2 regions of the Streptomyces sp. NPDC001507 genome follow, and region 2 is predicted to be linked to the other one. Evidence: predicted binding sites of a transcription regulator. Region 2 holds the regulator's gene; the other holds the start of a gene.
The links. Region 2 encodes HrcA, which represses chaperone genes, less so after heat shock. Its sites were predicted from a motif close to TTNGCACTCNGNNNNNCNGAGTGCNAA; they were not measured.

Region 1 (7,370 bases), on a different contig from region 2:
GCGAGCAGCTCGGCTGGCAGATCCCGGACCAGCTGGTCGTCCCGATCGCCTCCGGCTCGCAGCTCACGAAGATCGACAAGGGGCTGCAGGAGCTGATCAAGCTCGGTCTCGTCGAGGACAAGCCGTACAAGATCTTCGGCGCCCAGGCCGAGGGCTGCTCGCCGGTGTCGGTGGCGTACAAGGAGGGCCACGACGTGGTCCGCCCGCAGAAGCCGAACACCATCGCCAAGTCCCTCGCCATCGGCAACCCGGCCGACGGGCCGTACGTCCTCGACATCGCGCGGCGCACCGGCGGCGCGGTGGAGGACGTCACCGACGAGCAGGTCGTCGACGCCATCAAACTGCTCGCGCGGACCGAGGGAATCTTCGCGGAAACCGCCGGCGGAGTGACGGTTGGAGTCACCAAAAAGCTCATTGAGAATGGGTTGATTGATCCGGCGAAGTCGGTCGTTGTACTCAACACCGGTGATGGACTGAAGACGCTGGACGCGGTGGCGGGGACCGGGCTCACCGCGACCATTCGCCCGAATCTGGAGTCTTTCCGCGAGGCCGGGCTCGCCTGAGTCCCCCGAGAAATAGGGCGCCGCTCAGAGCTGCCGCCCGGACCGGAGGTAAAAACGTGAGCGTCACCGTTCGCATCCCCACCATCCTGCGTACCTACACCGGGGGCCAGGCCGAAGTCGCCGCCGAAGGGGCCACCCTCGGCGAGGTCATCTCGGACCTGGAGAAGAACCACACCGGTATCTCCGCGCGGGTTCTGGACGACCAGGGCAAGCTGCGCCGGTTCGTCAACGTGTACGTCAACGACGACGACGTGCGCTTCGAGCAGGGCCTGGAGACCGCCACCCCGGACGGCGCCGGCGTCTCCATCATCCCGGCCGTCGCCGGCGGCTGACCTGCGGCCCCGCTTGACAGGCTGATCGAATGACCGAACATTACCTTCGGTAACGCCGATCACCGACTGTTCATCCGATTGCCCCCTCCGTGAGAGAAGCGGAGGGGGCAATTCTGTGTGGTTGAGCGCGGTACAGTTGGGGAACACGGTCCCGATCTCCAGGTCGGGAGCCCCGTATTCGATACCGCGAGCCCGGCAAGAAGTAGCCAAAGTGCGCAGGTTATATGCGGCTTTTGTGGCCTTTGCGGGGTCCGACTTGCCCTGAATTCGGCCGAATTCTTGCTACATTCCGGACCCCTTCCGTCCAGAATTCTCGTCCGATTGACCTGTTGCAGACGGCAGTTGGACAGATACATTCAGCCGCGGTCGACGCGTTCCGGCGCACGCCCCCAACCAATGGGGGGTGAGGTCTGACCCGGATCCGCGAAGTGTGGATCTGTGCAAGGGCCAGTAATAGGGGAGTTAGGCATGGCTCAGGGCACCGTCAAGTGGTTCAACGCGGAGAAGGGGTACGGCTTCATCGCGGTCGACGGTGGTGCGGATGTTTTCGTCCACTACAGCGCGATTCAGATGGACGGCTACCGCACCCTGGAGGAGGGCCAGCGGGTCGATTTCGAGATCTCGCAGGGCCAGAAGGGGCCGCAGGCGGACATGGTCCGGCTGGCGACCAGCTGAAGCACGCGCCGACTGATCAGCGACGTTCTTCTGTACTCCTTCGAAGGGCTCGTGCCTCCCGGGGCACGAGCCCTTCGGCATGTCCCGGGCCATGTTCCCGGGCCCCGGTCCTCGAGAGCCGCTTGCGCCCGCCCGTCGCCCGACCACCACCCCCCAACGAGCACTCGCTTCGCGAGCGCGCCTTGCACTCTCCTGGGTCGAGTGCTAATCATTGGCGTTAGCACTCTGAAGGTGAGAGTGACAAAGAAGGACCGGGTCGGTGAGGCCCGCGGACCGGGTGGGGCAAGGAACCCACGGGTCGGCGAGCCGTCCGTCGCGGGCGCGGGCGCGGTCCGAAGACTCACCCCCAGTCCTGGAGGGACCACTTCACATGGCCAAGATCATCGCGTTCGACGAGGAGGCGCGGCGCGGCCTTGAGCGCGGTATGAACCAGCTCGCCGACGCCGTCAAGGTCACCCTCGGCCCCAAGGGCCGCAACGTCGTCCTTGAGAAGAAGTGGGGCGCCCCCACGATCACCAACGATGGTGTGTCCATCGCCAAGGAGATCGAGCTGGAGGACCCGTACGAGAAGATCGGCGCCGAGCTGGTCAAGGAAGTCGCCAAGAAGACGGACGACGTCGCCGGCGACGGTACGACCACCGCGACCGTGCTCGCCCAGGCCCTGGTCCGCGAGGGCCTGCGCAACGTGGCCGCCGGTGCCAACCCGATGGCCCTGAAGCGCGGTATCGAGAAGGCCGTCGAGGCCGTCTCCGGTGCCCTGCTGGAGCAGGCGAAGGACGTCGAGACCAAGGAGCAGATCGCCTCCACGGCCTCCATCTCCGCCGCCGACACCCAGATCGGCGAGCTCATCGCCGAGGCCATGGACAAGGTCGGCAAGGAAGGCGTCATCACCGTCGAGGAGTCCCAGACCTTCGGTCTGGAGCTGGAGCTCACCGAGGGTATGCGCTTCGACAAGGGCTACATCTCGGCGTACTTCGCCACCGACATGGAGCGTATGGAGGCCGTCCTCGACGACCCGTACATCCTGATCGCCAACTCCAAGATCTCCTCGGTCAAGGACCTGCTCCCGCTGCTGGAGAAGGTCATGCAGTCGGGCAAGCCGCTGCTGATCATCGCCGAGGACGTCGAGGGCGAGGCCCTGTCGACCCTGGTCGTCAACAAGATCCGCGGCACCTTCAAGTCCGTCGCCGTCAAGGCTCCGGGCTTCGGCGACCGCCGCAAGGCGATGCTGAACGACATCGCCATCCTCACCGGCGGCGAGGTCATCTCCGAGGAGGTCGGTCTCAAGCTGGAGAACACGACCCTCGACCTGCTGGGCCGCGCCCGCAAGGTGGTCATCACCAAGGACGAGACCACCATCGTCGACGGCGCCGGCTCCACCGAGCAGGTCCAGGGCCGGGTCAACCAGATCCGCGCCGAGATCGAGCAGTCCGACTCGGACTACGACCGCGAGAAGCTCCAGGAGCGCCTGGCCAAGCTCGCCGGTGGCGTCGCCGTCATCAAGGCCGGTGCCGCGACCGAGGTCGAGCTCAAGGAGCGCAAGCACCGCATCGAGGACGCCGTGCGCAACGCCAAGGCGGCCGTCGAGGAGGGCATCGTCGCCGGTGGTGGCGTGGCCCTGCTCCAGGCCTCCCAGGTCTTCGAGAAGCTGGAGCTGGAGGGTGACGAGGCGACCGGCGCGCAGGCCGTGAAGCTCGCGCTCGAGGCCCCGCTGAAGCAGATCGCCGTCAACGCCGGCCTCGAGGGCGGCGTCGTGGTGGAGAAGGTCCGCAACCTCACCCCGGGTCACGGCCTGAACGCCGCGACCGGTGAGTACGTCGACCTGGTCGCCGAGGGCATCATCGACCCGGCGAAGGTGACCCGCTCTGCCCTGCAGAACGCCGCCTCCATCGCCGCGCTGTTCCTCACCACCGAGGCCGTCATCGCCGACAAGCCGGAGAAGGCCGCCGCGGCCGCTCCGGGCGGCATGCCGGGCGGTGACATGGACTTCTGAGCCTGACGGCTCGGCAGCTCCGACGCAGTACCGAGGGCGGCGCTCCCTGTTCGACAGGGGGTGCCGCCCTTCGGCGTGTCCGCAGCCGGAGAGGGCAGCGCCCCTGACGGGGCGTGGCTCCGGCGAAGGCCTGTGCCTGTGTCGTGGGTCACACGGCCGTCCGCGCGGAAGCGGGAATGCGCGCGACCGGGCAGGCCGTTGTGCACAGACGTGCACTCAATGCGCGTGCACATACCATCCGGTATACGTCCTATTCACGAGGAGCCCCCCACGTGACCGTCACCACGCCCCCCGCCTCCCGCGCGGCCGAGATCCTCTCCCGTCCCGTCGCCCTGAACGGGCTCACGGTCCCCAACCGGATCGTGATGGCGCCGATGACCCGCCAGTTCAGCCCCGGCGGCGTCCCCGGCGAGGACGTGGTCTCGTACTACTCGCGCCGGGCCGCCGCCGGTGTCGGTCTGATCGTCACCGAGGGGACGTACGTCGGCCACGACTCGGCCGGAGGCAGCAGCCGCGTCCCGCGCTTCCACGGCGAGGAGCAGCTGGCGGGCTGGGCGAAGGTCGCCGAGGGTGTGCACGCGGCCGGCGGCACGATCGTCCCGCAGCTGTGGCACATCGGCATGGTCCGCAAGCAGGGCCAGGCACCGGTCGCGGACGCCCCCGCCGTCGGTCCCTCCGGCATCCGCCTGGACGGCACCGAGGGCGAGGGCAAGGCGATGACCGCGCAGGACCTGGACGACGTCATCCGCGCGTTCGCCGAGGCCGCGGCCGCCGCCGAGCGCATCGGCTTCGACGGCGTCGAGCTGCACGGCGCCCACGGCTACCTGCTCGACCAGTTCCTGTGGGCGGGCACCAACCGCCGCACCGACGCCTACGGCGGCGACCCGGTCGCCCGTACGAAGTTCGCCGCGGAGATCGTGGCCGCCGTACGCGACTCGGTCTCCCCGGAGTTCCCGGTCATCTTCCGCTACTCGCAGTGGAAGTCGGACAACTACGACGCCCGCCTCGCCGAGACCCCCGAGGAGCTGGAGGCGATCCTCACCCCGCTGGCCGCCGCCGGTGTCGACGTCTTCCACGCCTCCACCCGCCGCTACTGGATCCCCGAGTTCGACGGCTCCGACCTCAACCTGGCCGGCTGGACCAAGAAGCTCACCGGCAGGCCCACCATCACCGTCGGCTCGGTCGGCCTCGACGGCGACTTCATCAAGGCCTTCGCGGGCGAGGGCTCCGGGACCAGGGGCATCGACGACCTCCTCGACAGCCTGGAGCGCGACGAGTACGACATGGTCGCCGTCGGCCGCGCCCTCCTCCAGGACCCCGAGTGGGCGGCCAAGATCCTGACCGGCCGCACGGACGAACTCACGTCGTACGACGCGGCGGCGCTGAAGACCCTGAGCTGACCCGGCGGTTCGCCCTCGGGTCAGCCGGCGACCAGCCAGAAGAACCCGAGGGCGAACGCGTAGGGTGCGACGAGCAGGAGGGCGGGCCGCGGCCAGCGGGGGGCGGGTCCGGATCCGGACCCGGCTGGGCGTGCGAAGGCGTCGTACGCATGGACGACGGCGCCGGCGCAGCACCCGGCCGCGAACATCGTCCACAACACTCCGGACATCCCGCCCCAGTCGCCGACCACGGTGGTTGCGGCCAACGCGTGTCCGGCGAGGGCCGCACCCGCGCAGGTCCAGCAGACCGGATCGTCCCCCGGCCGCCAGGGCGGTCGCCCCTTGCGCCCCCGCCCGGTGAGCCGGGTGACGAGCGCGTACCCCACCGCGGGCAGCCCCGCGAGCGTCAGCAGGACGGCCCACATGGCGCCGGTGTCCTCGGACATGGTCATGGTCACCTCAGGATCGCCATGACGATGGCGACCACACCCTGCACCGGCAAGGACGCGACACCGAAGATCAGGGCGCCGTACGAACCGGCGTCCGCATCCGTGCTATCGGCTTGTGACGGCCGCCTAGGTCACCGGTGCCGTTCCGGCCGGGCGGACACGTGTTCCCTGCGCGGGATCCGCGGGCCCGTGAGACGGTGTACGGGATCGACGAGGCGGAGGCCAGGGCGTTCGTGGCCCGGCCCGGCTGACCTGGACTGTCTGGATTCACTCCAACGGGTGAGGGGTGTTCGGCACTCGTGCGAGCGGCCGGACGTTTCATCGGTGACCGGCCGTGAAACCGGGGCGGTCAGTCGTCGGAAGTGGCAGCACCCAGCCGTCGAGAGCGAGCGATCATGATCACGAACGAGTCCCCCGAGTCCCCCGAGCCGGCTTCCGCTGCCGAGGGCCCCGTCGTGCGCACCACCGCCGGTGCCGTACGCGGCCGGCGGGAGGACGGTCTGGCGGTCTTCCGGGGGATTCCGTTCGCCCAACCCCCGGTGGGAGCGGCCAGGTTCGCGGCGCCGCAGCGGGCGCAGCCCTGGGACGGCACGCGCGAGGCGTACGCCTTCGGCCCGCCGCCCCCGCAGGACCTGGGCATCCAGGGCCGCACGGGTGTCCTGGAGGCTCCCGAGGGCGACGACTGGCTGACGGTGAACGTGTGGACACCCGCCCCGGACCCGGCCGCCCGCCGCCCGGTGATGGTGTGGATCTACGGCGGCGCCTACAAACTGGGCCACTCCGGCAGCCCCGGGTACGACGCCCAGCACATCGCCCGTGACGGCGACGTGGTCGTGGTCTCCCTCAACTACCGCGTCGGCATGGAGGGTTTCGCCCAGATCGAGGGAGCACCCGCCAACCGAGGCCTGCTGGACCAGGTGGCGGCGCTGGAGTGGGTGCGGGAGAACATCACGGCGTTCGGCGGCGACCCGGACCAGGTCACCGTCTTCGGCGAGTCGGCGGGCGCCGGGTCGGTGGCGTCCCTGCTGGCGATGGACAGGGCGCGCGGGCTGTTCCGGCGGGCGATCGCCCAGAGCGTCCCCGGCACGTTCTTCTCCCTCGACCTGGCCGAGGACATCGGCAGGGCCCTCGCCGCCGAGGCGGGCCTGCGCCCCACGGCGGCCGACCTGGCGACGACCGATCCGCGCCGGCTGACCGAGGCCGGGCAGGCGCTCGGCGCCAAGATGCCCCAGTACGTGGACCGCTGGGGCCGGATCGCGCCGACGGTCACCCCGTTCTCGCCGGTGGTCGACGGCGAGGTGCTCCCCACCACCCCCTGGCAGGCCCTGGCCGCCGGCTCCGCCCGCGACGTGGACCTCCTCGTCGGCCACAACCGCGACGAGTTCCGCCTGTTCCTCGTCATGAGCGGGATGTACGGCAAGATCACGGAGGAGCAGGCGACCGGCGCCCTGCGCCTGTTCGCTCCGGGCGGCGCGGCGGGCGACCACGCCTACCGCGCCGCCCACCCCGACGCCTCGCCGAGCGAGCTGTACGAACGGGTCCAGACCGACTGGCTGTTCGCCATACCGTCCCTGCGGCTGGCGGAGGCGCAGACCGCGGGCGGTGGCCGGGCCCACCTCTACGAGCTGACCTGGGGCGCTCCGGGCAACGGCGGCCTCCTCGGCGCCTGCCACGGCCTGGACATCCCGCTCCTGTTCGGCACCTTCCAGGCGGACCTCGCCAACCTCCTCTGGGCCGGCACCGGCGTCACCCCCGAGGCCGAGGCCCTCTCCGCCCGATTCCGCGCCGCGTGGACGTCCTTCGCCAGGACCGGCGACCCGGGCTGGCCGGCCTACGACACCGAGGCCCGCACCACCCAGGTCCTGGACACGGCACCGACGGTGACGGCGTACCCGGAGGAGACGAGCAGGCGGCTGTGGGAGGGGTACGAGTTCGGGCCGTCACCGCTGCTCGGCTGACCGCGGCGGGGCCAGGCCCGG
Region 2 (7,370 bases):
TGGAACTGCCCCGTCGGCCGCTCCTCCCCGCGCAGCTTCGCCAGCTCCCTCAGCAACCGCTCCTGCTCAGGGTCCAGCTTCGTCGGCGTCGTCACCTCGACGTGCACGATCAGGTCACCCCGGCCGCCGCCCCGCAGATGCGTGACACCGCGCCCGTGCAGCGGAATCGACTGCCCGGACTGCGTGCCCGGCCGGATGTCGACCTCCTCGAGCCCGTCCAGCGTCTCCAGCGGCACCTTCGTACCGAGCGACGCCGCCGTCATCGGAATCGTCACCGTGCAGTGCAGGTCGTCCCCGCGCCGCTGGAACGTGGAGTGCGGCAGCTCGTGGATCTCGACGTACAGGTCACCGGCCGGACCGCCGCCCGGCCCCACCTCGCCCTCACCGGCGAGCTGGATCCGCGTGCCGTTGTCGACACCGGCCGGGATCTTCACGGTCAGCGTCCGCCGCGACCGCACCCGCCCGTCGCCCGCGCACTCGGGGCACGGCGTCGGCACGACGGTCCCGAACCCCTGGCACTGCGGACACGGCCGCGAGGTCATGACCTGGCCGAGGAAGGACCGCGTCACCTGCGAGACCTCACCGCGGCCCCGGCACATGTCACACGTCTGGGCGGAGGTGCCCGGCGCCGCGCCCTCACCGTTGCACGTGTTGCAGACGATCGCCGTGTCGACCTGGATGTCCTTGGTCGTGCCGAAGGCCGCCTCGTCGAGCTCGACCTCGATCCGGATCATCGCGTCCTGGCCGCGCCGGGTGCGCGAGCGCGGACCGCGCTGGGACGCCGTACCGAAGAACGCGTCCATGATGTCGGAGAAGTTCCCGAAGCCACCCGCCCCGAAGCCACCGGCCCCCGCGCCGCCGCTCTGCGAGAGCGGATCCCCGCCGAGGTCGTAGACCTGCTTCTTCTGCGGGTCGGAGAGCACCTCGTAGGCGGCGTTGATCTCCTTGAACCGCTCCTGGGTCTTCGGGTCCGGGTTGACGTCCGGGTGCAGCTCGCGCGCGAGCCGACGGAAGGCCTTCTTGATCTCTTCCTGCGACGCGTCGCGGCGCACGCCGAGAACGGCGTAGTAGTCCGTGGCCACTTACGACTCCGCCAGGATCTGTCCGACGTACCGTGCCACCGCTCGTACCGCTCCCATCGTTCCCGGGTAATCCATGCGGGTCGGTCCGACCACGCCGAGTTTGGCGACTGCCTCGCCGCCCGAACCGTAACCGACCGACACCACTGACGTGGAGTTGAGTCCCTCGTAGGCGTTCTCGTGACCGATGCGTACGGTCATGCCCGAATCCCCCGCCTCGCCCATGAGCTTGAGGAGGACGACATGCTCCTCCAGGGCCTCCAGGACGGGCCGGATCATGAGGGGAAAGTCATGTCCGAAGCGGGTGAGATTGGCGGTGCCGCCGATCATCAGCCGCTCCTCGTTCTCCTCGACGAGCGTCTCCAGCAGGGTGGAGAGCACCGCCGAGACCGTGCCGCGGTCCTCGGCCTCGAAGGCTTCCGGCAGGTCCTCCACCAGCCGGGGCACGTCCGAGAACCGGCGTCCCGCGACCCGGCTGTTCAGCCGCGCCCGCAGATCCGCCAGGGACGTTTCGCCGAAGGGCGCCGGGCAGTCGACCATCCGCTGCTCGACCCGTCCGGTGTCGGTGATCAGTACCAGCATCAGCCGGGCCGGTGCGAGGGAGAGCAGTTCCACGTGCCGCACGGTCGACCGCGTCAGCGACGGGTACTGCACGACCGCCACCTGCCGGGTCAGCTGGGCCAGCAGCCGCACGGTCCGCGCCACCACGTCGTCGAGGTCGACGGCGCCGTCGAGGAAGTTCTGGATGGCCCGCCGCTCGGGCGCGCTCATCGGCTTGACGCCGGCCAGCTTGTCGACGAACAGCCGGTACCCCTTGTCGGTGGGGATCCGCCCCGCGCTGGTGTGCGGCTGGGCGATGAACCCCTCGTCCTCCAGAGCGGCCATGTCGTTGCGCACGGTCGCCGGGGAGACCCCGAGGTTGTGCCGTTCGGTCAGCGCCTTCGAACCGACCGGCTCCTCGGTGCCGACGTAGTCCTGGACGATGGCGCGCAATACCTGAAGCCTGCGTTCACTCAGCATCCGGCGCCACACCTCCAGAAAGTCGTCCCCGCGGCCTTTCGGTCCCTTCGGGCCTTTCGTCTGGCACTCTGCGAACGCGAGTGCCAGCATCCCCGGCCCAGTGTACGGCCGTGGGGCACCGACTGGGCAAGGCCGGTCAGGACCCATGGCGTTCTACGGCTAGCGTCGCGGCATGACGGTGACTTGGGAAGAGCTGGGCTGGGAGCGGGTGGCCGAAGGCGTCGGCCGGTGCCGGCTGCCGGGCTGGGACTGCACGGCGGGTCTGGTCCTGGGCGCGGGCACGGCCCTGATGGTGGACGCCGGGTCGAGCCTGGCCGAGGGCGCACGGTTGCGTACCGAGGCGCAGGCACTGGCCGACCGCCGTGTGACCCATCTCGCGCTCACCCATCCCCACTTCGACCATGTCTTCGGCGCGGCCGCCTTCGCGGGCGCGGCCCTGTACGCGGCCGTGGGCGCCGAGGGCGTCCTCGGGTACGACCGCGAGGAACTCCGCCTGGACGCGATCCGCAACGGCCTGCCGGCCGGGGAGGCCGAGGAGGCGGCCGACGCCCTCCCCCTCCCCCGCCATCTGGTCTCCGGCGAGTGGACCCTCGACCTGGGCGACGGCCGCCAGGCCCTGCTGGCGAACGTGGGCCCCGGCCACACTCCCCACGACCTCGCCGTCCTGGTACCCGGCGACCCGGAGGTGGTGTTCTGCGGCGACCTGGTGGAGGAGTCCGGCGATCCGCAGGCCGGTCCCGACGCCGTACCGTCGCGGTGGCCCGCCGCCCTCGACCGCCTCCTCTCCCTGGGCGGCGACCGCGCCCTGTACGTGCCCGGTCACGGAGCGGTGGTGGACGCGGCGTTCGTACGGGCCCAGCGCGAGGCCCTGGCGGCGCGTTTCGGCGTGTCGTAGGCGTGCCGGTCCGGCTTCTCCTATCGTCATCCGAATGCGCCAGTACTCCGCCGACCTGACACCGCCGTGGAAGAAGCCGAAGCCGGTGCCCGAGGTGGCCGCCGAAGCCGGTCTGGTGGTCGAGGAGCCGGGGACGGGTTTCTGCGGCGCGGTGATCCGCTGCGAGGCGGGCACGGTCACCCTGGAGGACCGCTTCGGCAAGCACCGCGTCTTCCCGCTGGAGCCGCGCGGCTTCCTCCTGGAGGGCCGGGTCGTCACCCTCGTGCGCCCCACGTCCGGGGGACCCGTACGCCCCTCCCGTACCGCCTCCGGCTCGGTCGCCGTCCCCGGCGCACGCGCGCGTGTCGCCCGCGCCGGCCGCATCTACGTGGAGGGCCGCCACGACGCGGAACTGGTCGAGAAGGTCTGGGGTGACGACCTGCGCATCGAGGGCGTGGTCGTGGAGTACCTGGAGGGCGTCGACGACCTCCCCGCGATCGTCGCCGAGTTCGCCCCCGGCCCGGACGCCCGTCTCGGCGTCCTCGTCGACCACCTGCTCCCCGGCACCAAGGAGTGGCGCATCGCGCAGTCGGTCACCAGCGACCACGCCCTGGTCGTCGGCCACCCGTACATCGACATCTGGGAGGCGGTGAAACCGTCGTCCCTGGGCATCGACTCCTGGCCCCGCGTCCCGCACGGCCAGGACTGGAAGACGGGCGTCTGCCGCGCCCTCGGCTGGCCCACCGGCAACACGGGCGCCGTCTGGCAGGCGATCCTCGCGCGCGTGGGCTCCTACAGGGACCTGGAGCCGGAGCTGCTGGGGCGGGTGGAGGAACTGATCGACTTCGTCACGGGCAGCGGTGGGGCCTGACCTTCCCCACTCCGGTTCAGGCCCTCGGAGTGATCAGTCCACCAGATCCCTGACCACCGCGTCCGCCAGCAACCGCCCCCGCAACGTCAGCACGGCTCGCCCCTCGTCGTACGGACCGTCCTCCAGCAAGCCCTCCCCCAGCGCCCGCCGCGAGGCCTGCAGCCCCGCCTCCTTCAGCAGTGCCAGCGGCACCCCCTCCCGCAGCCGCAGCTCCAGCAGGATCCGCTCCACCCTCCGGTCCTCGTCCGACAGGACCTCCCGCCCGGCGCCCGGCGACCGCCCCGACGCCAGCGCCGCCGCGTACGCCCCCGGGTGCTTCACGTTCCACCACCGCACGCCGCCCACGTGCGAGTGCGCCCCGGGTCCGGCGCCCCACCAGTCGGCGCCCCGCCAGTACAGCTCGTTGTGCAGGCAGCGACCTGCGTCCGAGGTGGCCCAGTTGGACACCTCGTACCAGTCGAAGCCCGCGCCCGCCAGCACCGAGTCGGCGATCAGGTAGCGGTCGGCGTGGACGTCGTCGTCGGTCATCGGGACCTCGCCGCGGCGGATCCGGCGGGCCAGCTGGGTGCCCTCCTCGACGATCAGCGCGTACGCCGACACGTGGTCGGGCCCGGCGCCGATCGCCGCGTCCAGCGAAGCCCGCCAGTCGTCGTCGGACTCGCCCGGGGTGCCGTAGATCAGGTCGAGGTTGACGTGGTCGAAGCCGGCCGCGCGGGCCTCCGCGACGCACGCCTCGGGACGTCCGGGGGTGTGGGTGCGGTCGAGGACCCGCAGAACGTGCTGCCGTGCGCTCTGCATGCCGAACGAGATCCGGTTGAAGCCGCCCTCCCGCAGGGCCGCCAGGTAGGCCGGGTCGACGGACTCCGGGTTCGCCTCCGTCGTGACCTCCGCGTCAGCCGCGAGCCCGAACTCGTCACGGATCGCGCCCAGCATCCGTACGAGATCGGCGGCGGCCAGCAGCGTCGGCGTACCGCCGCCGACGAACACGGTCCGCACCTCGCGCGGATCGTCGCCGAGGACCTTCCGCGCCAGCCTGACCTCGTCGATCAGGGTGTCCGCGTAGTTGTCCCGGGAGGCCAGCACACCGCCGGTACCGCGCAGCTCGGTCGCCGTGTACGTGTTGAAGTCGCAGTAGCCGCAGCGGGTCGCGCAGTAGGGGACGTGCAGGTAGAACCCGAGGGGGCGGGCGGCGGCACCGGCGAGCGCGGACGCGGGGAGCGCGCCGTCGTCGGGGACGGGCTCGCCGTCGGGGAGTGCGGAAGGCATGTCCCCCATTGTCCCGTACCGGTTCCCGTACCGATTTCCTGTACGGCCTCGGTCACTTTTCTTGTACGGCCTCGGTCACCTTTCCTGTACGGCCTCGGTCACTCCGCCTGGAGGACGAGCAGCGCCAGGTCGTCCTCCGGCTGCCCGCAGCCGAACTCGTGGACGAGCCGCCTGATGCGCTCGGCGATCAGGTCGGCGTTCAGCCCCGCGCAGCCGGCCAGCGCCCGCGCGAGCCCGTCGCCGTCGTCGAACTGGCGGCTGCCGGAGCGCCGCTCGGTGACCCCGTCGGTCACGCACAGCAGGCTGTCGCCGGGTGCCAGCTCGATGGTCTCGCTGGTGTAGGTCTCGTCCTCGACGACCCCGAGCAGCGTCTGCGGGCGGGCGGCGGTGCTGACCTCGCCGTCGGGGCCGAGGCGCAGCGGCAGCGGGTGCCCGGCGGAGGCGAGGGTGCAGCGGACGCCGCCGCCGTCGAGGGGGGTGAGCTCGCCGTACAGGAGGGAGAGGAACCGGGTCTGCGGGCCGTCGCCGGGCGGCAGGGCGCGGCCGCCGGCCGCGACCAGGGCGCGGGCGGCGGCGTCGGCGGCCTCCGTGGCGTCGTCGAGGAGGAGCTGGTTGAGGCGGTCGAGGACGTCGGCGACCCGGTAGCCCTCGCGGGCCAGGAGCCGCAGCCAGGGCCGGGCGAGGCCGATGACGACGGCGGCCTCGGGCCCCTTGCCCTGGACGTCGCCCACGGCGAAGCACCAGCGGCCGTCGCCGGCCGGGAAGAGGTCGTAGAAGTCGCCGCTGGGGCCGCCCTTGTCGCAGGGTTCGTAGACCAGGGCGCTGCGCACGCCCGGGATCTCTGCGACCGCGCCGGGCAGCAGCCCGCGCTGCAGGACGGCGCTGATGGTGGCCTGGCGGGCGTACTGGCGGGCCGCGCCGATGGCGAGGGCCACCCGGCGGCCGAAGTCCTCCACGAGGCCGGTGATCTCGTCGGGGATGCCGTCCGGACCGGAGCGTCCGATGACGAGCGTGCCGAGCGGGCGGCCGCCCGCGATGAGCCGGTAGGCGAGCGCCGAGCCGTGCGTGCCCTGCGGGCCGAGCGCCGCGCCGGGCCAGGGATAAGGCTCGGGCCCGGACCGTAAGCCGCCCTGCGCGCACGGCGGGTCCTTCTCCAGAGCGCCACGCAGTTCCTCGATGCGGTTCTCGCTGCCGTGCCAGACCCGGGCCAGCCGCGGGCCGCCCGCCCCGCCCGCCCCGCCGGCCTCGCCCCAGCCGCCGCCGCGCACGGTCGCCTCGTCCTCCAGCCACACCGCGCACCAGTCGGCGAGCCGGGGCACGATCAGCTGGCCGGTGAGCGCCGCCACCAGGTTCTCGTCGAGCTGGCCTGCGAGCAGGTCGGAGGCCTCGGCGAGGAAGGACAGCGCGCCCCGGTTGAGCCAGTCCCGGTCCCGCTCGGGGCGGTGCGAGCAGTCACCGCGCTCTCCGCGCTCTCCGCGCTCTCCGTGCTCCGCAGCGGCCACGCGCGCGTGCGCGGGCGCGAGTGCGTGCGCGGATGCGTGCGCGGATGCGTGTGCGGGCTGGGGCTGGGGCGGCTCGGGGGCGAGGATCTCGGCGACCTTCAGCTGCCGCTCGTCGGGAAGCGTGCCGCCGCGGCCGGTCAGCCGCGCCCACACCGACTTGGCGCCGGTGCGGTACGTCACCCCCCAGGACTCGGCGAGCGAGGCGACCAGGCGCAGCCCGCGCCCGAACTCCGGTGTCTCGTACGGCGTCTCGCCCGGGTGGTCGCGGGGCGCGCGGGAGGGATGGTGGTCGGTGACCTCGACGACGAAAGCCGTCCCCTCCCGCTCCTCCAGCCACCAGTCGACCTCGACGTCCGTACCGGCGTGCACGACGGCGTTGGTGACGAGTTCGCTGACGACGACCATGGCGTCCTCGGCGACCCGCTGCTGCTCCGGGCTGAGCAGCCCGCACTCCGTCCACTCGTCGAGGGAGGCGCGCACCAGGGCACGGGCGGAACCGGGCGCGAGGGGGCTGCCGGGCAGGGACGCGCGCCCCTGCGCACGCGGGCCCGCGGTGTCGTGCGCGGGAGCGTTGTCGTGGGCGGGAGCGTTGTCGTGCGCGGGCGCCGCGTCGTGCGCAGGCGCCGCGTCGTGCGCAGGCGCCTCACGGACCCGGGAGACGGTCTCCCGTTGCGTGGGTATGGCCCCCATGTCCAGCTCCCCGAGCAGTTCGGACGAATACATCCCGATCGATGCGGACAGAGTGACAGACTGACTGC

Region 1: groL (chaperonin GroEL) is a predicted target of HrcA. The motif match lies at 1,752-1,778, and genes of this name have one in related genera.

Annotation. Positions count from the first base shown of each region.
Region 1 covers NZ_JBIAVV010000004.1:536,060-543,429, reverse strand. The annotation lists gene thrC (threonine synthase) at 1-563, shown strand, start outside; gene ACFY0K_RS16240 (ubiquitin-like small modifier protein 1) at 620-895, shown strand; gene ACFY0K_RS16235 (cold-shock protein) at 1,364-1,570, shown strand; gene groL (chaperonin GroEL) at 1,941-3,563, shown strand; gene ACFY0K_RS16225 (NADH:flavin oxidoreductase) at 3,836-4,963, shown strand; gene ACFY0K_RS16220 (hypothetical protein) at 4,984-5,388, opposite strand; gene ACFY0K_RS16215 (carboxylesterase/lipase family protein) at 5,787-7,349, shown strand.
Region 2 covers NZ_JBIAVV010000003.1:678,041-685,410, reverse strand. The annotation lists gene dnaJ (molecular chaperone DnaJ) at 1-1,082, opposite strand, end outside; gene hrcA (heat-inducible transcriptional repressor HrcA) at 1,083-2,099, opposite strand; gene ACFY0K_RS13390 (MBL fold metallo-hydrolase) at 2,272-2,994, shown strand; gene ACFY0K_RS13385 (DUF3097 domain-containing protein) at 3,029-3,844, shown strand; gene hemW (radical SAM family heme chaperone HemW) at 3,878-5,110, opposite strand; gene ACFY0K_RS13375 (SpoIIE family protein phosphatase) at 5,209-7,302, opposite strand.